Regions from separate parts of the Streptomyces sp. NBC_01352 genome, predicted to be linked through region 1. Evidence: riboswitches for the same ligand, from Rfam matches in the RefSeq annotation. Region 1 holds a riboswitch; each other region holds the start of a gene.
What was found. A riboswitch is a leader RNA that binds a small molecule or an ion and turns the genes downstream of it on or off. The one in region 1 is predicted to bind cobalamin.
Positions count from the first base shown of each region.

Region 2: it holds a riboswitch for cobalamin, as region 1 does, so the genes downstream of both, OG252_RS38525 (cobalamin biosynthesis protein) here and OG252_RS25015 (HoxN/HupN/NixA family nickel/cobalt transporter) in region 1, are expected to answer to the same signal.
Region 3: it holds a riboswitch for cobalamin, as region 1 does, so the genes downstream of both, OG252_RS41925 (ABC transporter substrate-binding protein) here and OG252_RS25015 (HoxN/HupN/NixA family nickel/cobalt transporter) in region 1, are expected to answer to the same signal.
Region 4: it holds a riboswitch for cobalamin, as region 1 does, so the genes downstream of both, OG252_RS18460 (ribonucleoside-diphosphate reductase subunit alpha) here and OG252_RS25015 (HoxN/HupN/NixA family nickel/cobalt transporter) in region 1, are expected to answer to the same signal.

Region 1 covers NZ_CP108354.1:5,392,716-5,398,525, forward strand. Annotated here, with positions in the region: gene OG252_RS25000 (glycoside hydrolase family 13 protein) at 1-304, opposite strand, end outside; gene OG252_RS25005 (LAETG motif-containing sortase-dependent surface protein) at 614-1,549, shown strand; gene OG252_RS25010 (ArsR/SmtB family transcription factor) at 1,594-2,073, opposite strand; cobalamin riboswitch at 2,154-2,352, shown strand; gene OG252_RS25015 (HoxN/HupN/NixA family nickel/cobalt transporter) at 2,381-3,502, shown strand; gene OG252_RS25020 (nucleoside hydrolase) at 3,524-4,486, opposite strand; gene thrS (threonine--tRNA ligase) at 4,587-5,810, opposite strand, start outside.
Region 2 covers NZ_CP108354.1:8,376,167-8,381,976, forward strand. Annotated here, with positions in the region: gene cobN (cobaltochelatase subunit CobN) at 1-910, opposite strand, end outside; gene OG252_RS38520 (cobyric acid synthase) at 907-2,457, opposite strand; gene OG252_RS38525 (cobalamin biosynthesis protein) at 2,454-3,395, opposite strand; cobalamin riboswitch at 3,497-3,636, opposite strand; gene OG252_RS38530 (nSTAND1 domain-containing NTPase) at 3,849-5,810, shown strand, end outside.
Region 3 covers NZ_CP108354.1:9,125,909-9,131,718, reverse strand. Annotated here, with positions in the region: gene OG252_RS41930 (FecCD family ABC transporter permease) at 1-727, opposite strand, end outside; gene OG252_RS41925 (ABC transporter substrate-binding protein) at 724-1,740, opposite strand; cobalamin riboswitch at 1,810-1,999, opposite strand; gene OG252_RS41920 (CoA-binding protein) at 2,076-2,483, shown strand; gene OG252_RS41915 (APC family permease) at 2,635-4,275, shown strand; gene OG252_RS41910 (4-hydroxybenzoate 3-monooxygenase) at 4,324-5,541, shown strand; gene OG252_RS41905 (ArsR/SmtB family transcription factor) at 5,561-5,810, opposite strand, start outside.
Region 4 covers NZ_CP108354.1:3,983,431-3,989,240, reverse strand. Annotated here, with positions in the region: gene OG252_RS18460 (ribonucleoside-diphosphate reductase subunit alpha) at 1-1,941, opposite strand, end outside; cobalamin riboswitch at 2,066-2,194, opposite strand; gene OG252_RS18455 (GNAT family N-acetyltransferase) at 2,247-2,753, opposite strand; gene mctP (monocarboxylate uptake permease MctP) at 2,826-4,454, opposite strand; gene OG252_RS18445 (DUF3311 domain-containing protein) at 4,451-4,711, opposite strand; gene OG252_RS18440 (YbdD/YjiX family protein) at 4,853-5,053, opposite strand; gene OG252_RS18435 (carbon starvation CstA family protein) at 5,025-5,810, opposite strand, start outside.

The DNA.
Region 1 (5,810 bases):
CGAGGCGGTGGGCCTCGGCGGCGAGCGCGCCGAAGTCGTCGAGGGTGCCCAGGCGCGGGTCGACGTCACGGTGGTCGGCGACGTCGTAGCCGCCGTCGGCGAGTTCGGAGGGGTAGAAGGGGCTGAGCCACAGGGCGTCGACGCCGAGTGCGGCGAGGTGGTTCAGGCGCCGGGTGATGCCCTTCAGGTCGCCGAGCCCGTCGCCGTCGGCGTCGGCGAAGCTGCGGGGGTAGACCTGGTAGACGACGGCCTGGCGCCACCAGTTGGGGTCCTTGGAGGAGAGGTCGGGAATGGGGTCGATCACGCGGTCTCCTTAGTGGCGTTCGGGACGATGGGCATCAGCATGCAGGTACCTGTCCACATTGTCGGGAAAGCGAACTCGAACGCTGTCCGGAGTGGTTCATTCCCCGTGTGACGGAATTGTGATGAACTCTTGAACTCACCCTGCATCGCCGCAGGTTGACAGCGTTCCGTGGGGAGATCCACGATGTGCGAGCACTGTGGCGCATATGACCAATGAGCCCAGTGTTTCTCAGAACCCTTCTCAGAGTCCTTTCTCCGAATCGGTTTTCTGGGAACACCTGCCACCCCCCGCACCCCGATGGGATCCCGCATGTCCATAGCCAGACGTGTCACCGCGCGCCGCCTGCTGGGGACGGGCGCCGCGGCGCTCGTCCTCTGTGCCGTCTCCGCCCCCACCTCCTGGGCCACCGGCACCCCCGGTGGCGACGGCTGGAAGTCCGGCGGCGCCTACCAGCCCGGCACCGGTGCCGGCACGGAGACCGAGACCGACCGCTGCCAGTTCTCGCTGGACGGCACGAGCTTCTACGACTCGGTCAAGGTCGACGACCAGAACCTGAAGCCGACCGACGACGGCAAGGTCCACATCAAGGTCCGCACGGCCGGCGACGCGACCACCTGCACGGCCTCCCTGGCCTCCTACCTCGCACACGGGGCCACCTTCGCCACCTCCGGCGAGCAGGTCTTCGTCGACTTCGACACGGTCACCGTCAAGCCCGGCCAGACCGAGTCCCTCGACATCGCGGTGCCGGACGCGGGCTGCTTCGCGCAGATCGACCTCTACCGGGGCGCCGTCAAGTTCGACGGCGAGCTCGACGCGAACGACGGCTTCGTCCACGGCGACCTGCCCAAGGGCCCGGACCGTCCGGTCATCAAGGACAAGCTGATCGCGGCCTGGAACGGCGGCACGAAGGACTGCACGACGGCCCCGTCCGAGCCCCCGGCCACCCCGACGCCGACCCCGTCGACCCCGGAGTCCACGGAGCCCTCGACGCCGGGCGAGGAGACGACGCCCCCGGCGACGGAGACTCCCTCCGAGTCCGCCTCGCCCTCCACCGAGGCCCCGAGCCCGTCGGCCTCCGAGTCCACCACCGCTCCCGCCGCCACCCCGAACGGCGGCGGTGGCGACCTCGCGGAGACCGGCGGCAGCAGCGCGACCGGCCCGATCGCGATCGGTGCGGCGGTGCTGCTCGCGGGCGGTGCGGGCATCGTGCTGGCGACGCGGCGTCGCAAGACGGCTCGCTCGTAATCAGGCGCGGTTGGTGTAGTCAGCGCAGCGCCGGTCGGGCGGTTTCAGCCCGGCCGGCGTTCGGGCTTCGGGCTGAGGACACGGGATTCGCCCCCTCCGCCCCTTCCCGTCCCGTCCCTGGGGGCTGCGCCCCCAGACCCCGCTGTCGGCCCTGAAAGGGCCTCGTCCTCAAACGCCGGACGGGCTGAAAGGAGCAGCGAGGCGATGTCGGCGTCCACCACCCGGTAGCGGACGATCCGCCCCTCCTTCTCCCCCTCCACGACCCCCGCCGCCCGCAGCAGCCTGAGCGCCTGCGACACGGCGGGGTCGTTCATGCCGGTGGCGATCGCCAGGTCGGAGACGGCCAGGGGGCCGGTGCGGTGCAGGGCGAGCAGCAGAGCCAGCCGCTTGGGATCGGCGAGCAGCGAGAAGCGGTCGGCCCAGGCGCGGACATGGCCCGGTTCGCCGATCGCGGCGATGGCGTCGCACACCCGGTGCCCGTCGATGGTTCGGCGATCCGCTCGGTCGGCCGGAACGAGATGCATGCCGCCATCCTCGCAGGCACCCCCATGTGATCTTCCATACCTGCGCAGGTACGCAGCTATGCAGGAGACCGCTCGCCACCCTACGGTGGGCTGGCCGTGGTGCTCGGGAAGCCGGTGACGACCCCTCAAGGGTCCATGCCGGAGCGGCCCTCGCCACTGTGATCGGGGAGTTTCCGTCCCGTCCGGCGCCAGCCGGGCCACTGGTCGCACGACCGGGAAGGCAGGAACGGACACGCACGACCCGTAAGCCAGGAGACCGGCCACGGCATCTCACGAGTTGATCCACGAGGTGCTGGAGCGTGACCGGATGACCCTGCCCAAGCCTGCCCAGAAGTCTGCGCCCGTCCCCGCCCCGACGTCCTTCAAGTGGCGCCGCGAGGACACCCTCAAGACCGCCGGCCTCATGTCGGCCGTCGCCGCGCTGCACGTCGTCGCCTTCGGGATCCTGTTCCTCCTCGTCGTCCCCGGGCACTACGAGGTCGGCGACAAGGCCTTCGGCATCGGCCTCGGCATCACCGCCTACACCCTCGGCATGCGGCACGCCTTCGACGCCGACCACATCGCCGCGATCGACAACACCACCCGCAAGCTGATGGCCGACGGCAAGCGCCCGGTGTCGGTGGGCTTCTGGTTCGCGCTCGGCCACTCCAGCGTGGTGGTGCTGCTCGCCCTGCTGATCGCGGGCGGCACCCAGCTCGCCGGAACGGTCATGAACGAGGACTCCGGCACCCACCAGGTGCTCGGCGTCCTCGGTACGACGATCTCCGGCACGTTCCTCTACCTCATCGCCGCCCTCAACCTGGCCGCCCTGCTGGGCATCCTGAAGGTGTTCAAGGCGATGCGGGCGGGCGCCTACGACGAGAAGGAGCTCGAACAGCACCTGGACTCCCGCGGGTTCATGAACCGCATCCTCGGCCGCCTCACCAAGTCCATCACCCGCCCGGGCCAGATGTACCCGCTCGGCTTCCTCTTCGGCCTCGGCTTCGACACGGCCACCGAGGTGACGCTGATGGTGATGGCGGGCTCGGGCGCGGCGGCCGGACTGCCCTGGTACGCGATCCTCTCCCTGCCCCTCCTCTTCGCCGCCGGCATGAGCCTGTTCGACACCCTCGACGGCACCTTCATGAACTTCGCCTACCAGTGGGCGTTCTCCAACCCGGTCCGCAAGGTCTTCTACAACCTCACGATCACCGGCCTGTCCATCGTCGTCGCCTTCTTCATCGGCACCATCCAACTCGTCGGCGTCCTGCACGAGAAGCTCGACCTGACCGACACGGTCACCACCTGGATCGCCGGCATCAACCTCGACAGCGTCGGCTACGTCATCGTCGGCCTGTTCGTGGTGGTGTGGGCGGCGGCCATCGGCTACTGGCGGCTCGCGAAGGTGGAACAGCGGTGGGCGGTACGGCCGGCGGCGGACACCCACTAGCCCCCCTAGACCCCTATACCCCTAGGCCCCCTCCACCGTCGTCAGCCACAGCTTCACGTACCGCTCCACGTCCACACCCAACGCCACGTCCACCAGCCGCTGTTCACGGGTGCCCTCGTGGATCTCGGACTCGCCGGGGCGGGGGCGCCGGTCGACGATCGTCTGGCCCCGGCCCGTGCCCGGGGCCAGGCTCACCTCGACCGGGAGGCGTTCGGTGGTGATGCCCCCCGGGTCGACGACCGCGCAGACCGCGCCCGCGTCGCCGAGGCCGCCGGTGGGGGTGGGGTCGCCGGAGGTGGCCGGGTCGCGGTGGGCGAGGAGTTCGCCGGCCAGCCGGAGGCGGGGCTCCGCGCTCGCGCGCAGCCGCTGGACGTCCCCGGCCGGGACGAGGACCTGCTTGAAGACGTCCAGGCCGTACATGGTGATCGGCACCCCGGCGGTGAGTAGGATCGCGGCCGCCTCCGGGTCGTGCCACACGTTGAACTCCGCGACCGGCGTGGCGTTCCCGGTCGCCACCGCGCCGCCCATGAACACGATCCGCTCGATGTTGCGCACCACCTCCGGATGCGTACGCAGCAGCAGCGCGATGTTCGTCAGGGGCGCCATGGGGATGAGGGTGACCGGCGTCGGCGAGGCGAGGATCTCCCGCCGCAGCAGCGTCACCGCGTCCACGTCGACCGGCCGGCGGGTCGGCGCGGGCAGCCCGAGGTCGCCCATCCCGTCCTGCCCGTGCACATGCCGGGCCGTGCGCACCGGCTCGATCAGCGGGCGCTCGGCGCCCCGCGCGACCGGGATGTCACCGGCCCCGGCCTGCTCCAGCACGGTCAGGGTGTTGCGTACGACGCCGTCCACGTCGGTGTTCCCGGCCACGCAGGTCACCGCCCGCACGTCGAGCGCGGGGTGCCGTACGGCGAACAGCAGGGCCAGGGCGTCGTCGACACCCGTGTCGCAGTCGATGATCACCGGGATGGGCTGACCGGTCACAGCGGCGCTCCTCGCTTCGTGAAGGTGTCTCTGAGGTGGCTTCTGAGGTGGCTTCTGAGGTGTCTTCTGAGGTGTCTCTACGGTCCCTACGTCAGTGACCTTACGCAGGCCCCCACAGTTCGGTCCCGCGGTCCGCGACCCGGGCACCGATGCGCTCCAGCAGCTCCCCGACAGGCACCGCCCCCGGACGGCTCCCGTCCCGCAGTCGTACGGCCACCAGGTCGCCGGCGGCCTCCCGCTCGCCGATCACCGCCTGGTACGGCACGAGGCGCGCCGCCCGGACCCGGGCGCCGAGGGTGCCGTCGCCGGGACCGCGCGCGTCGGCCCGGAGTCCCCGCGCCAGGGCCTGCCGTACGACCTCGTGCGCCCGCTCCTCCTGTGCGTCCGCCACCGGCAGCACCACCAGCTGCACGGGCGCGAGCCAGGCCGGGAACGCGCCGCCGTGCTGCTCGACGAGGTGCGCGACCGCCCGTTCCACGCTGCCGATGAGGCTGCGGTGCACCATGACCGGCCGGTGCTTCGCCCCGTCGGCGCCGATGTAGTGCAGGTCGAAGCGCTCGGGCTGGTGGAAGTCGATCTGGACGGTGGAGAGGGTGGCCTCGCGGCCGGCCGGATCGGCGATCTGGACGTCGATCTTGGGGCCGTAGAAGGCGGCCTCGCCCTCGGCCGCCTCGTAGGGGATCCCCGAGTCGTCGAGCACCTCCCGCAGCAGCGCGGTGGCCCGCCGCCACAGCTCCGGGTCGGCGACGTACTTGCCGCCCTCGCCGGGCAGGGAGAGCCGGTACCGGGTCGGGCGGATGCCGAGATCGGCGTACGCGCGGCCGATCAGCTCCAGCGCGTCCCGGGCCTCGTCCACGGCCTGCTCCAGGGTGCAGAAGATGTGCGCGTCGTTGAGCTGGATGGCCCGGACCCGGGTCAGACCGCCCAGCACCCCGGACAGCTCGGCGCGGTACATGCCGCCCAACTCCGCCATTCTCAGCGGCAGTTCGCGGTAGCTGTGGGAGCGGGAGCGGTAGATCAGCGCGTGGTGGGGACACAGGCTCGGCCGCAGCACGACCTCCTCCGCGCCCAGCTCCATCGGCGGGAACATGTCCTCGCTGTAGTGGGACCAGTGCCCCGAGATCTCGTACAGCTCGCGTTTGCCGAGGACCGGCGAGTACACGTGCCGGTAGCCGGCGGCGCGCTCGGCCTCCCGGACGTACTCCTCCAGGGTGTGCCGCACCACGGCCCCGTCGGGCAGCCAGTAGGGCAGGCCCGCGCCCATCAGCGGGTCGGTGTCGAACAGGCCGAGCTCACGGCCGAGTCGGCGGTGGTCGTGCGGGCC
Region 2 (5,810 bases), 3.0 Mb from region 1:
CGTACACGGGTACGTCGTCCGGGCCCTGTTCCTTGAAGGAGAAGGGGACCGTGATCAGGCGCCCGTCGAACTCGGGGATCGCGACCTGCATCGCCGCGTCCATGGGGGAGAGGGCGGCGTCGGACGCCTCCCAGGCGCTCTTCGAGGAGGTCAGGCACAGACCCTGCAGCACGGGGATGTCGAGGTCGGCGAGCGCCCCGATGTCCCAGGCCTCCTCGTCGCCGCCGGCCGACGCCTGCGAGGCGTGCGTACCGCCGGCGGCGAGGACGGTGGCGACGAGGGCATCGGCCTTCCCGAGGAGCTCGTACAGCCCGGAGTCGGCACCGCGCAGCGAACCGCAGTAGACGGGCAGGGCGTTGGCGCCCTTCGCCTCGATCGCGTCGCACAGCGTGTCCACGAAGGCGGTGTTGCCGCTGAGCTGGTGGGCGCGGTAGAAGAGCACGCCGATGCTGGGGCGGCCCTCGACGAAGGCGCGCTCCCCATGGACGCCGTACTCCGGCATCTTCTGCGGCTCGACGAACCCCTCACCCGTCAGCAGCACGGTGTCCGAGAGGAACCGCGCGAGCTCGGTGAGGTTGGCGGGCCCGCCCTCGACGAGATACCGCAGCGCCTCGGCCACCACACCGGCAGGCACCGACGACTCGGCCATGAGCTCCGCGTCGGGCACGGTCTCTCCGCCGAGCAGCACGGTGGGGATCCCCGAGGCCTTGAGAGCCGCGAGCCCGTCCTCCCAGGCCCGCTTGCCGCCGAGCAGCCGTACGACGGCGATGTCCGAGCCCTCGACGAGCCCCGGCAGTTCCTCCGCGACATCCACCCGGGTCGGATTGCCGATCCGGTACGAGGCGTCGGAAGCGGCCCGGGCCGCCAGCAGATCCGTGTCGGCGGTCGACAACAACAACACTGTGCTCATGCGGGCGCTCCCGGTGGAATGAAAGGCAGTCCTTGCGGCGCGCCGGACTCGATGAGCCGCCACAGCGCGTCCGTGTCCGCGTGCTGTTCGATCAGGTCGCCGAGCCGGTCGAGCTGCTCCTCGCGCAGCGCGGCGAACGAGGTGTCGGCGGCCGGCACGAAACGGCGGCCCGCGGCGGCCGCCACCTCGCGCAGGAACGCCCGCCGGAACCCGTCCGACTCCAGCGAGCCGTGCCAGTGGGTGCCCCAGGTGCCCCCGACCCGGCAGCCGTCGAGGAACGGGTCACCGCCCTCGATCTCGGCGACCCCGTGATGGATCTCGTACCCCTCGACCTGCTCGCCGAGGGCCTCGCCGACGGGCCGGGTGAGGGTCTTCTCGCGGGCGAACCGCACCCGCACGGGAAGGAGCCCGAGCCCCTCGACATGCCCGCGCCGGCTCTCGACCTCGTCCTCGATGTGCTCGCCGAGGACCTGGAAGCCACCGCAGATACCGAGGATCGGCCGTCCTTGAGCGGCCCTCCTCATGATCGCCTCGGCCAGTCCCCGCTCCCGCAGCCACTCCAGGGCCCGGACGGTCCCCCGGGTCCCCGGAATGACGACGAGGTCGGCGTCGGCCAACTCCTCCGGCCGGTCCACGAACCGCACGACGACACCCGGCTCGGCGGCCAGTGCGTCGACATCGGTGAAGTTGGACATCAGCGGGACCGCACAGACGGCGACCCGCAGCACGTCCTCCCCGACGGGCGGGGCGACGACCGACTCCCTGACCGTCCCCCGCAGGGAGACCCGCAGCCCGTCCTCTTCGTCGATCCCGAGCCCGTGCCGGAACGGCAGGACGCCGTACGTGCGCCGCCCGGTGAGCGAGTGCAGCATGTCGAGCCCGGGCTCCAGCAGGGACACGTCCCCCCGGAACTTGTTGACGAGGAACCCGGCGACGAGCGCCTGATCCTCGGGCGACAGCAGCGCGACGGTCCCGAAGAACGAGGCGAAGACACCCCCACGATCGATGTCACCGACGACGAGCACGGGCAGCCCGGCATTCCGGGCGATCCCCATGTTGACGATGTCGGTCCGCCGGAGATTGATCTCGGCGGGGCTGCCGGCCCCCTCACAGATCACCGCGTCATACGTGCCCCGCAACTCCGCGAGACAGTCGAGAACGGTCCCCAGAAGCTGCTGCTGCCGCCCCCCGTGCAGCCTTTTCCCGGGGGCCGACCCCCCAGACCCCCCGAAGAACCCCCGCGCACTGAGCTCCCCGACAGGCTTCCCGAGCAGCACGACCTGGCTGCTCTGCTCACCGCCCGGCTTCAGCAGCACGGGATTCATGAGCGCGGTCGGCTCGACCCGACAGGCCTGGGCCTGCATGGCCTGGGCCCGCCCGATCTCGGCGCCCTCGCGCGTCACGAACGAATTGAGGGACATGTTCTGCGCCTTGAAGGGCGCCACCTTGACCCCCTGCCGCACCAGCCACCGACAGATCCCGGCGGTGACGACACTCTTGCCGGCGTCGGAGGTGGTGCCGGCGACGAGGAGACCCCCACCCGTCATGACGTACGCCCCTTTGCTACGAGCCGTGCGGCGACACTGACACCGAGCGCGAGCCAACCGACGCGCTGCGAGAGTCGTACGGACCGTTCGACGTCGGGCGTGGCGACCGCGCGCCCCTGTGTGTTGAGCACGGGCCGATGCTCCACCCGCCCCGCATAGGACAAGGTGCCGCCGAGCCGCACCCCGAGCGCCCCCGCGAAGGCCGCCTCCACGGGCCCGGCGTTGGGACTCGGATGCTTCGCGGCATCGGTCCGCCAGGCGCGTACGGCCCCCCGTGGATCCGGCCCGGCCACCGCGGCCAGTACGGCGGTCAGCCGCGCCCCCGGCCACCCCGCGAGATCGTCGAGCCGGGCGGAAGCCCACCCGTACCGCCGATACCTGGGCGACTTGTGCCCCACCATGGCGTCAAGGGTGTTCACGGCCCGGAACCCGAGCAGCCCGGGCACCCCGGCCACGGCCCCCCACACCAGCGCCCCGACCACCGCGTCGGACGTGTTCTCGGCAACGGACTCCACCACGGCCCGGGCGATCCCGTCGGCGTCGAGAGCCTGCGGATCCCGCCCGCACAGATGCGGCAGCCGAGCCCGCGCGGCGTCGACGTCCCCGGCCTCCAGCGCCCGCCCGATGACCCGGGCCTCCCGCGCCAGCGAAGTCCCCCCGACGACGGCCCAGGTGGCGGCACCGGTCAGCGCGACGGAAGCGGCAGGTGACGTACGGACGGCCCGAACAGCAACGCTCCCCAGGGCGACAGCACCCCCGGCACACACGACGGCATGCAGCGCGCCCCACCCCCGGTGGTCCCGCCACAGCACCCGTTCCACGGCACCCGCGGCCCGTCCGAACACGGCGACCGGATGCCCACGGCGCGGATCGCCGAGCAGGAGGTCGCCGAGAAGGCCGGCGGCGGCGCCGTACGCGAAAACGCGATCGGCACGCATCGACTCAGCCGACCGCTGTCACAGACAGGACGCTGGTGTTGAACCTCAAACGGCAGCCGCGCATGGCGATATGTCCTCACTCAGGGTGTCCACGCCCTGGTTCGACGAGATCGGCGGTGAGAGTTCCTGGCTCCCGGGGCTTCCTACCCCGGTGACAGTGGCGGGACCGCGCCGGACTCACACCGGCTTCCTCTCCTACCGCCGTACATGGCTCCGGCAGTCCACCACGGGGTTGGAAGGGCCGTCAACTTGCTGTTGACCTGCGGGAGCGGAGTGTGCAGAAGCCCACACGGGTCACACCGGCTAGCACTCCGCCGGGGCCCCGTGGACCGACTCCGGGCGAATTTCCCTGTGATGAGTGGCGTTCCGTGAAGCCGGTTGCGGCAGGAGGCCGCGGCACCTCCAATACCTGGTACGAAGTGCTACCAGATATAGGGAAATTCATAAACATTTATGAGTATTGACGAAGTGGGTGCATGGGGAGAATCGGCGCGTTTCCTGGAGGATCTCGGCACCACGGTGATACGGGTGTGCGGCGGCGACGGGCGGCCCGTCGGGACCGGGTTCCTGCTGGCGCCCGGCACGGTGGCCACCTGCGCCCATGTCGTCGCCGACGCGTTGGGAACCGACGCGAGGTCGTCGACGCCGCCTGCCTCACCGGTGACCGTGGAGTTCGCCCTGCTGCCGGGAGCGGTGAGGTACGAGGCGTCGGTGTCGGCCTGGCGGCCGGTGGCCGACGACGGCACCGGTGACATCGCACTGCTCCGGCTACCGGAAGGCGCGCCCGCCGGCGCGGTCCCCCTCGCGGACGCCGGCGACGTCTGGCACCACCGTTTCCGCCTCCTCGGCTTCCCTGCCGGCGCCGAACACGGCGCTTGGATCGGTGGACGGCTGCTCGGTGCGGTAGGCCAGGGCTGGATCTCGATGGAGACGGACGGCCCGGCCCACCGCATCGGCCCCGGATGCAGCGGAGCCCCGGTCTGGGACGAGGACCTGGGTGCGGTCGTCGGCATGACGGTCGCGACCGACCGCGGTGCCTCGGCCGTGACGTCGTATCTGATCCCGGCCGCCGCCATCCTGGAGCTCCAGCCCGGGGCGCGTCGCTGCCCCTACAGAGGACTCGATGCCTTCCGCGAGGAGGACGCCGAGTACTTCTTCGGCCGCGAGGAGGAGACCCGCCGGCTCCTCGACGCGGTCGAGCGGCACCTGGTGGTGCCGGTCGTCGGCCCGTCCGGCAGCGGGAAGACCTCCCTGGTACGGGCGGGGGTCCTGCCCCGCCTGAGGGCCGAGGGGTTCACCGTCTCCGAGATCCGCCCCCTGCCGGGCACCCGGGCGTCGCTGACGGTGGCTCGCGCGGTGGTGGGAGTACTGGAGACGGGGGCAGCCGCATCCGCGGGGCCGGGCGGAGAGGCTTGCGCGGGGCCGGGCGGGGACGCATCTGCTGCGCCTGGTTCTGCTTCTGGGCCTTGGGCGGTGCCCGACCCTCGTCCCGAGCAGGGCTCGGCGTCTGCGTCCGGTTCGGGGCCCCCGCCCGCTCCTGACTCCGCGTCGGCGGATCCCGCGCCCGCGGCGTCCGCCGCGCCCGGCACCGCTCTGGCCGTCGTCGAGCACGAGCGCGCCGCGCTCGTCCTGGCCGATCTGCTGGACTCTGCCGACGGCATGACCCCCGCCGAACTCGGACGACGTCTGCTCGATCACTGCGGCCCGCGCGGCCACGTCTTCTTCCTCAACCAACTGGAGGAGACCGTCGCCGCCGAACCGGCCACCGCCCGCGCCCTGCTGGCCCTGATGGTCGGTATGGTCTCGGTTCCGGCCGAAGGGCGACGGCTGCGCGTCCTGGCCACCCTGCGCTCGTCCTGCCTGGACGACCTCGCCGACCCCGCCACCGCCCGCGTCCTGAGCGACTGTGCCCAAGTGGTGGCGCCCCTGGGCCGATCGAGCCTGCTGCGTGCCGTCGAGAGCCCCGCGGCCCGCGTCCCCGGCCTCACCCTCGACACCGGGCTGGCCGAACGCATCGTCGACGACGCCGAGGACGAACCGGGCCGTCTGCCTCTGGTGGAGTTCACTCTCACGGAACTCTGGGCGCACGAGAAGGGCATCCGTCTCACCCACTCCGGCTACGAGGCCCTGGGCGGGGTCGCCGGCGCCCTGTCCAACCACGCGGAGGAGCGCGTCGGCAACGTCATCGCCGCGCACGGCGAGGCCCCGGTCCGCCGCCTGTTCACCCAACTCGCCCGCCCCGACGACACGGGCGGCTTCACCCGCAAGCCGGTACGCCTCGCGCCCCTGCCGCCCGAACTCCGGACCGTGGCCGAGGCCCTGGCCACCCACACGCGCTTCATCCGCATCACCCACGGCCCCGACGACGACCCCATCGTCGACCTCGCCCACGAGGAACTGGTCCGCGCCTGGGGC
Region 3 (5,810 bases), 3.7 Mb from region 1:
CCAGACGGGTACGGGCCACCGACACCCCGAGCGCGGCCGCCGCGTCCTGCCCGAAGGCGAAGGCGTCGAGGGTGCGGGCGTAGGACAGGCACACCACCAGCGCCACGGCCAGGACGGCGAGGCATATCCATACGTCGGTCCAGCCCGCCCCGCCGAGCGAGCCGAGGAGCCAGAACAGGACGCCCCGGGTGGTCTCCGCGTCGGCGGCCGTCATCACGACGAACGAGGTCAGCGCGGAGAAGAGCTGCATGGCGGCGACGCCCGCGAGGACGACCAGGTCGGTGCTCCCGCCGAGCGTGTGGCTGAGGAACAGCACGAGCGCGAACGACAGCAGGGCACCGAGGAACGCGCCCGCCGGGACGGACAGCGCGCCCCCGCCGACGCCCAGCACGACCACCAGCACGGCCCCGGTCGACGCGCCCGAGGACACCCCGAGGACGAACGGGTCGGCGAGCGGGTTGCGCAGCAGCGACTGCATCACCGCGCCGCACACGGCGAGTCCGGCGCCGCACACGGCCGCGAGGAGCGTGCGCGGCAGCCGGAGCTGCCACACGATGCCGTCCCGGATGGGCGTCAACTCCGAGGAGCCGAGGCCGAGATGGGCCGCGACGACCGACCACACGTCGGCGACCCGGAGGTCGGCCGGGCCGATGGTGATGGCGACGGCGAGGGAGCCGCACAGCAGGACCGTCCCGGCCGCCCCGAGCAGGACCGACCGGGCGGTCACTTCACGAGCCCGAACTCGCGCAGCCCCGCCGCGACCCGCTCCACGCCCTCGATCGTGCGGATGGTCGGGTTCATGGCCTGCCCGCTGAGCAGGACGTACCGCTGGTGCCGTACGGCGGTCATGTTCCTGGTGACCGGATCGGACTCCAGGAAGGCGATCTTCTTCTCGGCCGACTCGGCGGTCTGCGACCTGCGGGTCAGGTCGCCGATGACGAGGACGTCGGGGTCGCGGTCGGCGACCGTCTCCCAGTTGATCTGCGGCCATTCGTCGTGCGTGTCGTCGAAGACGTTCTTCGCGCCGAGCGCGCGCGTCATGACACCGGGAGCGCCGCAGCAGCCCGCCATGTAGGGCGACTCGGAGTTGGCGAACCAGTACAGCAGGGTCACGTCCGAGGCGTCGATGCCCGCGGTGGCCTTCGCCATCCGCGCCTTGAGCTCTGCGACGAGCTCCTCTCCCCGTTCCTTCACCCCGAACACGGCGGCCAGGTCCCGGACTTCGCCGTAGACGGTCTCGGCGGTCAGGGGATCGGTCCGTGCGCCGTCCCCGTCGCCGGAGTTGTCCTTGCCCGCGCAGTCGGACGGGGAGACGTAGGTGGGCACGCCGAGCTTCTCGAACTGGTCCCGGGTGGCGACGCCGCCCTTGCCCAGCGTGGAGACGAAGGAGGCGGCGACGAAGTCCGGTTCGGCGTCCAGGACCCGTTCGAAGGACGGATTGTTGTCGGCTATCCGCGCCACCTTCGCGTTCGCCTTCTCCAGCCCCTTCATCACGGGGTCGGTCCAGGTCGCCGTGCCCGCCATACGGTCGGCGAGCCCGAGGGAGAGCATGATCTCGGTGGTGCCCTGGTTGAGGGAGACGGCCCGTTCGGGCGGGGCCTCGACGCGTACCGTACGGCCGCAGTTGTCGAGGCTGACGGCAGCCGTCGTGGCGGAGGTGCCGGCGTCGCCGCAGCCGGCCAGGAGCAGGGAGGCGGCCGCGAACAGGGCGGAGGGACGGGCAAGACGTGCTGTCTGCACGGAAGTTGTTCCTCGATCGTCGAGGGCTCGAACGCGGAGCCCGGTCGTACGGTGCTCCCCCGCCGTACGTCACCGCGGGGGCCGCCAGCAGGTCTTCGGACTCGGGATCATCCGGTCGGGGCGCCTTCCCAGACGACACTCGAGTCGTCCAGTGGCCGAGGCCCCGCCCGTCACCCTCACCGCTGCGCGTCAGCTCCGGATTCGCACCGGATTCCCTGACCCACGTCTCATGGGTTCGACTGGCCTCGGCAAGCTATCACGGTGGGGAATCGCCGATCGCGGTGCGCTGTTGTGCGAGAGGTCAGGGCATACGCGACCCCCCAAGGAGACCCACGGTGTACGGCGACGAGGCAACGGTCCGCAAGATCCTCACCGGGCTCGGCGACACGTGGGCCGTGGTCGGCCTGTCGTCGAACCGGCAGCGCGCCGCGTACGGCGTGGCCGAGGTGCTCCAGCGTTACGGCAAGCGGGTCGTGCCCGTGCATCCCAAGGCGGAGACGGTGCACGGGGAGCGGGGGTACGCCTCGCTCGCGGACATCCCCTTCGACATCGACGTCGTGGACGTGTTCGTGAACAGCGACCTCGCCGGGGCCGTCGCCGACGAGGCGGTGGCGAAGGGCGCGCAGGCGGTCTGGTTCCAGCTCGGGGTCGTCGACGAGGCGGCGTACGACCGCACTCGGGCCGCGGGGCTGGAGATGGTGATGGACCGCTGCCCGGCGATCGAGATTCCCCGCCTCGGCTGACGGACAGTCCGTAATTCCTGAAACGCTGTCCAGGAAATCCCCGTACGCCAGTCAAAATTCGACAACCGCCTTCAGCGGAGCAGCGCCCGATTCCTAATCTGAGGCCTCTTGCATGGTGAATGCATCTCCTTTATGAGAGGCCCCCTAAGAAATGGTAAGCGTTGACCAAGCCGCCCCGGAGGACACCAGGGGCCCGGGCGGCGGCCTGCGGCGGGACGTCGGACTGATCGGGCTCATGTGGGCGTCGGTCGGTTCCATCATCGGATCCGGCTGGCTCTACGGAGCGGAAAAGGCGGTTACCGCGGCCGGCCCCGCAGCGGTCATTTCCTGGGTGATCGGCGCGGTGGCCATCGTCCTGCTGGCACTGGTGCACGCGGAACTCGGCGGCATGTTCCCGGTCGCGGGCGGCACCGCACGATATCCGCACTACGCGTTCGGCGGCCTGGCCGGCATGTCCTTCGGCTGGTTCTCCTGGCTGCAGGCGGCGACCGTGGCACCGATCGAGGTCGAGGCCATGATCGGCTATGCGGGGCACTGGTCCTGGGCCCGGGGTCTCGAACACGGCGACCAGACGCTGACGGCCTCCGGCCTCGTCACCGCCGTCTTCCTGATGGCCGTCTTCGTCGCGGTCAACTTCTTCGGCGTCCGCGCCCTGGCACACACCAACAGCGCGGCCACCTGGTGGAAGATCGCCGTGCCGCTGGGCGCCATCTTCGTCATCGCCGCGGGCAACTTCCACCCGGGCAACTTCACCTCGGAGGGCTTCGCCCCGCTGGGTGCCAAGGGCGTGCTGAGCGCGATCAGCGGCAGCGGCATCATCTTCGCCCTGCTGGGCTTCGAGCAGGCCATCCAGCTGGCGGGCGAGAGCCGCAACCCGAAGCGGGACCTGCCGCGGGCCACCCTCGGCTCGGTCGCGATCGGTGCCGTCATCTACGTCCTGCTGCAGATCGTGTTCATCGGCGCGCTGCCGCACAGCTCCTTCGCGCACGGCTGGGCCGCGCTCGACTTCCCCGGCATCAGCGGCCCGTGGGCCGGACTCGCGACCCTGGTGGGCCTGGGCTGGCTGAGTGTGGTGCTGTACGTCGACGCGGTGATCTCGCCCGGCGGCACCGGCCTGATCTACACCACCGCGACCTCCCGCGTCTCCTACGGCCTGGCCAGGAACGGGTACGCGCCGAAGGTCTTCGCCCGCACCGACAGGCGGGGCGTGCCCTGGTTCGGGCTGATCGTCGCCTTCGTGACCGGCGTGGTGTGCTTCCTGCCGTTCCCGAGCTGGCAGGAGCTGGTCGGCTTCATCACCTCGGCGAGCGTCCTGATGTACGCGGGCGCTCCGCTGGCGTACGGCGTGTTCGCCGACCGGCTGCCGCACCACCAGCGCCCGTACCGGCTGCCCGCCGGCAAGGTGCTCTCGCCGCTGTCGTTCGTGGTGGCCAACCTCATCATCTACTGGGCCGGCTGGGACACCCTGTGGCGGCTGGGCATCGCGATCGTCCTCGGCTACGTACTCCTGGGCGGCTACGCCTGGTTCGCCACCGCCATGGGCCGTCCCGACGCACCCCGGATGGACTTCAGGGCCGCCCAGTGGCTGCCGGTCTACCTGCTGGGCATGGGCGTCATCTCCGCGGAGGGCGGTTTCGGCGGACAGGGCAACATCGGCCTGTGGTGGGACATCCTGGTCATCGCGGTCTTCTCCCTGGTCGTCTACTACTGGGCGCGGGCCTCCGCCTCCCGGGCCGAGGAGATCGAGCGGAGCATCGACGAGGTGATCGTCACGGAGGCACCCGCACACTGAGCCGCACAACCGCTCCCCGCCCGCGCGAAGCACCCACATAATGTTCGGGTGACCTCCACTCCCCACCCCAACTCCGTTGCCCCGCAACGCTTTCCGGTCGTCGTCGTGGGCGCCGGGCCCGCCGGGCTCACCATCGGCAACATCCTGCGGGCCGCCGGCGTCGACTGCCTCGTCGTCGAGACGGAGACACGCGAGTTCATCGAGCAGCGGCCCCGGGCGGGCGTCATCGAGGAGTGGGCCGTGCGCGGCCTCCAGCAGCGCGGTCTCGCGGACACCCTGCTGGAGCGGGCTCAGCTGCACACCGAGTGCGAGTTCCGCTTCGGCCAGGAGCGCTTCCGCTTCTCCTACATCGAGCTGACGGGTACTCACCACTTCGTCTATCCCCAGCCGTTGCTGGTGACGGACCTGGTGCGCGAGTACGCGGACGTGCGGGGCGGGGCGGCCCGGTTCGGCGTCCGGGACGTCCAGTTGCACGACCTCGACACGGCCAACCCCTCGGTGTCGTACCTCGCGGCCGAGACGGGCGAGCGGGAGGTCGTCGAGTGCGACTTCGTGGCGGGCTGCGACGGGGCCCGCGGGGTGACCCGTACCGTCCTGCCCGAGCACGCGCACATCTCCCGGCACGACTACGGCATCGGCTGGCTGGCCCTGCTCGCCGAGGCGCCGCCGTCCAACGACTGTGTCGTGTTCGGCATCCACCCCGACGGCTTCGCCGGCCACATGGCCCGCAGTCCCGAGGTGACCCGCTACTACCTGGAGTGTCCGCCCGGCGACGACCCGGAGAACTGGTCGCACGAACGCGTCTGGTCACAGCTCCGGGAGCGCCTCGCGGCGACGGACGCCGGCCCCCTCATCGAGGGACGGCTGATCGAGAAGCGCGTCCTGGACATGCACAGCTCGGTCGTCGAACCCATGGTGTTCGGCCGCCTCTTCCTCGCCGGGGACGCCGCCCACCTGACCGCGCCCATCGCCGCGAAGGGCATGAACCTGGCCCTGCACGACGCCTTCCTCCTCGGTGACGCCCTCGTCGGCTACCTGACGAAGGGCGACGAGACCGGCCTGGACGGCTATTCGGAGGCGTGTCTGCGACGGGTGTGGGACTACCAGGAGTTCTCGCAGTGGCTCTCCGAGGTGTACCACGGCACCTCGTCGGGCGACGCGTATCGCGCGGGCACCACCTTCGCCCGGCTCCGCCGCCTGTTCACCTCGCCCGCCGCCGCGGCGGCCTTCGCCGAGCAGTACCTGGGTACCGCCACCGCCTACTGAACCGGACCCGCCGCGTCCGTCAGTCGTGCAGCGGCCGGTCACTGAGCCGGTGGTCCGCCACGTTCAGCGCCTCGTCCAGCAGCCGGCGCAGATGGCCGTCGCGCAGCGAGTAGATCACCCGGCGGCCCTCCTTGCGCGTGTTCACCAGCCCGGCCAGCCGCAGCCGCGCCAGATGCTGGCTGACGGCCGGCCGCGCCGCCCCGCACGCCTCCGTGAGCGTGGTGACATCGGCCTCCCCCGCGGTCAGCGCGTGCAGCAGGGTGAGCCGG
Region 4 (5,810 bases), 1.4 Mb from region 1:
CGAGTTGACCTGGAGGAACTCGCCGGACAGCGTCTCGCGCTTGAACAGGTTGGACACCTGCGGCTCGATGCACTCGTACACGCCCGCGATCGACGCGATGGTGGCGGTCGGCGCGATCGCGAGGAGCAGGGAGTTGCGCATGCCGGTGGTGGCGACGCGTGCCCGCAGGGCCGCCCAGCGCTCCGGCCAGGTCAGCTCGGTGTCGTAGTGGTCGGGGTGCAGAACACCCCGGGCCGTACGGGTCTTCTCCCAGGCCGGCAGCGGGCCGTTGCGCTCGGCGAGGTCGGCGGAGGCCTCGTACGCGGCGAGCATGATGCGCTCGGCGATGCGCGTGGAGAGCCGACGGGCTTCCGGCGAGTCGAAGGGCAGCCGCAGCTGGAAGAAGACGTCCTGGAGGCCCATGACGCCGAGGCCGACCGGGCGCCACTTGGCGTTGGAGCGGCCCGCCTGCTCGGTCGGGTAGAAGTTGATGTCGACGACGCGGTCGAGGAAGGTGACGGCGGTGCGGACGGTCTCGTCCAGCCGCTCCCAGTCGATGCCGTTGTCGACCACGAACGCGCCGAGGTTGACCGAACCCAGGTTGCAGACCGCCGTCTCCCCGTCGTCCGTGACCTCCAGGATCTCCGTGCAGAGGTTGGAGGAGTGGACGACGTGGCCCGGCTCGGCGGTCTGGTTGGCGGTGCGGTTGGCGGCGTCCTTGAAGGTCATCCAGCCGTTGCCGGTCTGCGCGAGGGTGCGCATCATGCGGCCGTAGAGGTCACGGGCCGGGATGGTCCTGCGCGCGAGGCCCTTCTCCTCGGCCTCGCGATAGGCGGTGTCGAACTCCTCGCCCCACAGGTCGACCAGTTCCGGCACGTCGGCGGGGGAGAACAGCGACCACTGCGCGTCGGCGTTCACGCGGCGCATGAACTCGTCCGGGACCCAGTGCGCGAGGTTCAGGTTGTGCGTACGGCGGGCGTCCTCACCGGTGTTGTCGCGCAGCTCCAGGAACTCCTCGATGTCCGAGTGCCAGGTCTCCAGGTAGACCGCGGCCGCGCCCTTGCGCCGCCCGCCCTGGTTCACGGCGGCGACCGAGGCGTCGAGGGTCTTCAGGAACGGGACGATGCCGTTGGAGTGCCCGTTCGTGCCGCGGATCAGCGAACCGCGGGCGCGGATGCGGGAGTAGGCGATGCCGATGCCGCCGGCGTGCTTGGAGAGCCGGGCGACCTGGTGGTAGCGGTCGTAGATGGAGTCCAGCTCGTCCTTCGGGGAGTCGAGGAGGTAGCAGGACGACATCTGGGGGTGCCGGGTGCCGGAGTTGAAGAGGGTGGGGGAGGAGGGGAGGTAGTCGAGGCGGCTCATGAGCCGGTAGAGCGCGGCGACCTCGTCGAGAGCCCTGGCCGTGTCGTCCTCGGCGAGACCGCACGCCACCCGGAGCATGAAGTGCTGGGGCGTCTCGATCACGTGCCGGGTGATCGGGTGCCGGAGCAGATAGCGGCCGTGCAGGGTGCGCAGGCCGAAGTACCCGAAGCGGTCGTCGGCGTGCACGTCGACCAGCGCGTCGAGGCGGTCGGCGTGGACCCGGACGAACTCGGCCGTACGGTCGGCGATGAGGCCCTCGCGGTGGCCCACCGCGACCGACTCCGTGAAGGACGTGACGCCCTGGGAGGCGGCCTCGGCGCGGATGTTGACGGTCAGGAGGCGGGCGGCGAGCCGCGAGTAGGCGGGGTCCTCGGAGATGAGGCCGGCGGCCGCCTCGGTGGCCAGCTCGCGCAGTTCCGTCCCGTCGGCCCGCGCGGACCGGCCGCGCAACGCGGCGGCGGCGACCCGGCCGGGGTCGGCGTCGGGGAGGTCGGCGGTCAGCTCGGTCAGGGTCCGCAGCAACGCGGTCCCGGGACCGTCGTCGGCCACCGGGGTCACTGGAGCTGAAGCTGAAGCCGGGTCTGCTGGCGCGATGGTCACGTGGGGCTCTCCCTCGCTCGGCACGGGGGCCTTGCGGAGGGCAGACGGCAGCACACGAGCGCACACGGCGTCGCGCCCACCGGCCCACTCCACGAGGCCCGGACGTCATGGCACCCGGACCTGATGGCCGGGCACGCTGTCGGCAGGTCCTCGGACTGACGCCCATACACGCATATGCGCGCATGAGTACACCGTTGCGGGACAGTTCCGGATTCGCACCGGATTCCCCTGCGACGACAGCGAGCATGAGCATACATCTTGTGCCGAGCGAGGACAGCACCACCATATGTTGTGTCGCGCCGGTTTCACAGCGTCAACTCATAGGTGAGCAGAGTGATGTCGTCCAGGTCCGGTATCGGGTTCCAGTCCCGTCCGGGAGTGCGCGCGAAGCCGAGGCGTTCGTAGATGCGGTGGGCGGAGTGCATGGTCCGCTGCGTCGACAGCACGACGGCCGTGCAGCCCTCGGTGGACCGGGCGCGGTCGATGCACGCGCGGACGAGGGCTTCACCGGTGCCTCGGCCGCGGGCCGCCCGGGAGACGGCGAGCATCCGTATCTCGGCCTCTCCGGGGCGGGCGATGTCGGCCATGGGACCGCCCGACGGCACGAAGGTGACTCCGCCGAGGACGCGCTCCCGCTCCACGGCGACCAGCACGTCCGCGGCGGACGCCCGCTTGGCCACGTCCTTCAGCTCGCCGAGGTACTCGTCGCTCTCGCCGAAGTCGAGGAGGCCGTCCTGGAGGTAGGCCTCGGCGGTGATGTCGCCGAGGGGCTCGTAGTCGTCGGGGGTCGCCTGCCTGATCATGAGGTCCATGGCCCGCAGTGTGCATCAGGGGTACGACAACGGGCCGCCGGATTTCTCCGGCGGCCCGTGCTGACGTACGGCTCAGTGCGCGGCGCCCGCGGTCGCCGGCGGCAGCTCCACCTGCACGCCCGGGTCGCCCGCGTCCGCCGTGTAGTCCTGCGGGGACGTCTCGTCGATGCCCTCGGGGGCCTTCAGGGCCTTCAGGACGAAGGTCAGGACCACCGTCACCACCACGTTCAGGACGAACGCCGTGAGGCCGATGTAGCCGATCTCCCCGATGCCGGGGATCTCCTTGGACGAGCCGCCGAAGTGCTTCTGGGTCGGCGAGGCGACGCCGTACGCGGCGACCGTGCCGTAGATCATGCCGACCGCCCAGCCGGCGAGCAGGGCCCAGCGGTGGAACCAGCGGGTGAACAGGCCGCCGACCAGGGCCGGGAAGGTCTGCAGGATCCAGATGCCGCCGAGGAGCTGGAAGTTGATGGCGACCGTCTTGTCCATGGTGAGGACGAAGGCCAGCGCGCCGACCTTCACAAGGAGGGAGACCAGTTTGGAAACCTTCGTCTCCTGGGCCGGTGTGGCGTCCGGCTTGATGAAGTCCTTGTAGATGTTGCGGGTGAAGAGGTTCGCGGCCGCGATGGACATGATCGCCGCCGGGACCAGCGCGCCGATGCCGATCGCCGCGAAGGCCACGCCCGCGAACCAGTCGGGGAACATGGTCTCGAAGAGCTGCGGGATCGCCAGCTGCCCGTTGCTGACCTTGATTCCGGCCGCGATCGCCATGAAGCCCAGCAGTGCCAGCAGGCCCAGCATCAGCGAGTACAGGGGCAGGATGGTGGTGTTGCGGCGGATGACCTCACGGCTCTTCGAGGACAGCGTCGCCGTGATCGAGTGCGGGTACATGAAGAGTGCGAGCGCGGAGCCCAACGCCAGCGTGGCGTACGTCCACTGGCCCGCCTCGCCCGGCACCACCGCACCGCGCGGCGCACCCGTCGCCGGGTTGGTCTGGCTGTACGCCTCGCCCGCCTTGGCGAAGATCTCGTCGAACCCGCCCAGCTTGATCGGGATGTAGATGATCGCCACCGCGATGACGATGTAGATCAGCGTGTCCTTCACGAACGCGATCAGCGCGGGGGCGCGCAGGCCCGAGGAGTAGGTGTAGGCCGCGAGGACGCCGAAGGCGATCAGCAGCGGCAGGTCCTTGATGAACCAGTTGGTGTCCTCGCCGCCGCCGACGCCCATCACGTCCAGGACGGCCTGGATGCCGACCAGTTGGAGCGCGATGTACGGCATGGTCGCGAGGATGCCGGTGACGGCCACGGCGAGGGACAGGCCCTTGGAGCCGAAGCGGCCGCGTACGAAGTCCGAGGTCGTCACGTACCCGTGCTTGTGCGAGACCGACCAGAGGCGGGGCAGGAACGTGAAGATCAGCGGGTAGATCAGGATGGTGTACGGCACCGCGAAGAAGCCGGCCGCGCCCGCCGCGTAGATCGCCGCCGGTACGGCGACGAAGGTGTACGCCGTGTACAGGTCGCCGCCGAGCAGGAACCAGGTGACCCAGGTGCCGAACGACCGTCCGCCCAGGCCCCATTCGTCGAGGCTCTGTTCGTCGGCGGCCCGGCGCCAGCGCGCGGCCAGGAAGCCCATGACCGTGACGGCCAGGAAGAAGAAGATGAAGACGGCGAGTGCGACGCCGTTCACGCCGTCCTTCATTCCGACGCACCCCCCTTGGCGGAGCGGGCGCGCTGGTCACGCTGCCACAGCTTGTACGCGATCATCGTCAGCGCGGTGGAGATCAGCACCCACAGCATCTGGTACCAGTAGAAGAACGGGATGCCGATGAAGGCGGGGTCGACCTTCGCGTACGATCCCACCCACAGCATCGCCACGAAGGGCGCGAAGAGGCAGAGCGCGATGACCACGCGGGCCGGTGTCACCACCGGTGGTCTCACTTCAGGCGCATTCGACATACCGCGGCTCCGTCCCCTCACTGATCATCTGTGCAACGCGCAGGCAATCTAGGCGACGGTGTCAGGAAAGCGGAAGACCTCGTCCGCATATCGGTATGTGGTGGTTCTGTGTCCCCCTTCGGCCCTGTGCCTGTCTGCCCCTCAGCAGCAGCGGAACCCCTGCCGGGGGTCCGCCTCCTGCCGCTCCGTGCGCATCCGCTCGAAGTCGCGCCGGGACGGCACCGGCGCCTGCGGGTGCTCCTTGCGTACGTGCGCGACATAACGGTCGTACGCCGACTCGTCGGTCAGCTCCCGCACATACCAGCGCACGCCTCTAAGGGCTCGTAGGAGTGCCGACCGCACGGCGCTCCTCCTCCTTCTCCCGGCTGGTCGGGAACAGCCCGGCCGGCGCGACGATCTTCGACTCGACGTACGGTGCCTCGCTGAGCGTGGACAGCGCGGGACGCCGTAGGTGCCGGACGCAGACCCGGCCCGCGTCCACGATCACCACGATGATCAGCAGGGCCAGGACGGCCGAGAGGACGCCGTCCACCGTGGAGTTGGTCACCACGGTGTGCATGTCGTCCATGGTCTTGGCGGGCGGCAGCACCTCGCCCCGGTCGATCGCGTCCTGGAAGACGGACCGCTGCTTGAAGAAGCCCACCTTCGGGTCGCTGGAGAAGACCTTCTGCCAGCTCGCCGTGAGGGTGACCGTCGCGTCCCAGGCGAGCGGGACTCCGGTGATCCAGGCCCACTTGAGACGCCCCGACTTCACCAGCAGGGTCGTGCAGACGGCCAGGGCGACGGCCGCGAGGAGCTGGTTGGAGATGCCGAAGATCGGGAAGAGCTGGTTGATGCCGCCGAGGGGCTCGTGGACGCCGACCCACAGGAAGTAGCCCCACAGCCCGCACACGACCGCGCTGGTGATGACCAGGCCGGGCTTCCAACTCACGTTCTTGAAGGGCCGGTAGACGTTGCCCAGCATGTCCTGGAGCATGAACCGGCCCACCCGGGTGCCGGCGTCCAGCGCGGTCAGGATGAACAGCGCCTCGAACATGATCGCGAAGTGATACCAGAAGGCCTTGAGGCCCCCGCCCGTCACCTCGGAGAAGATCTGCGA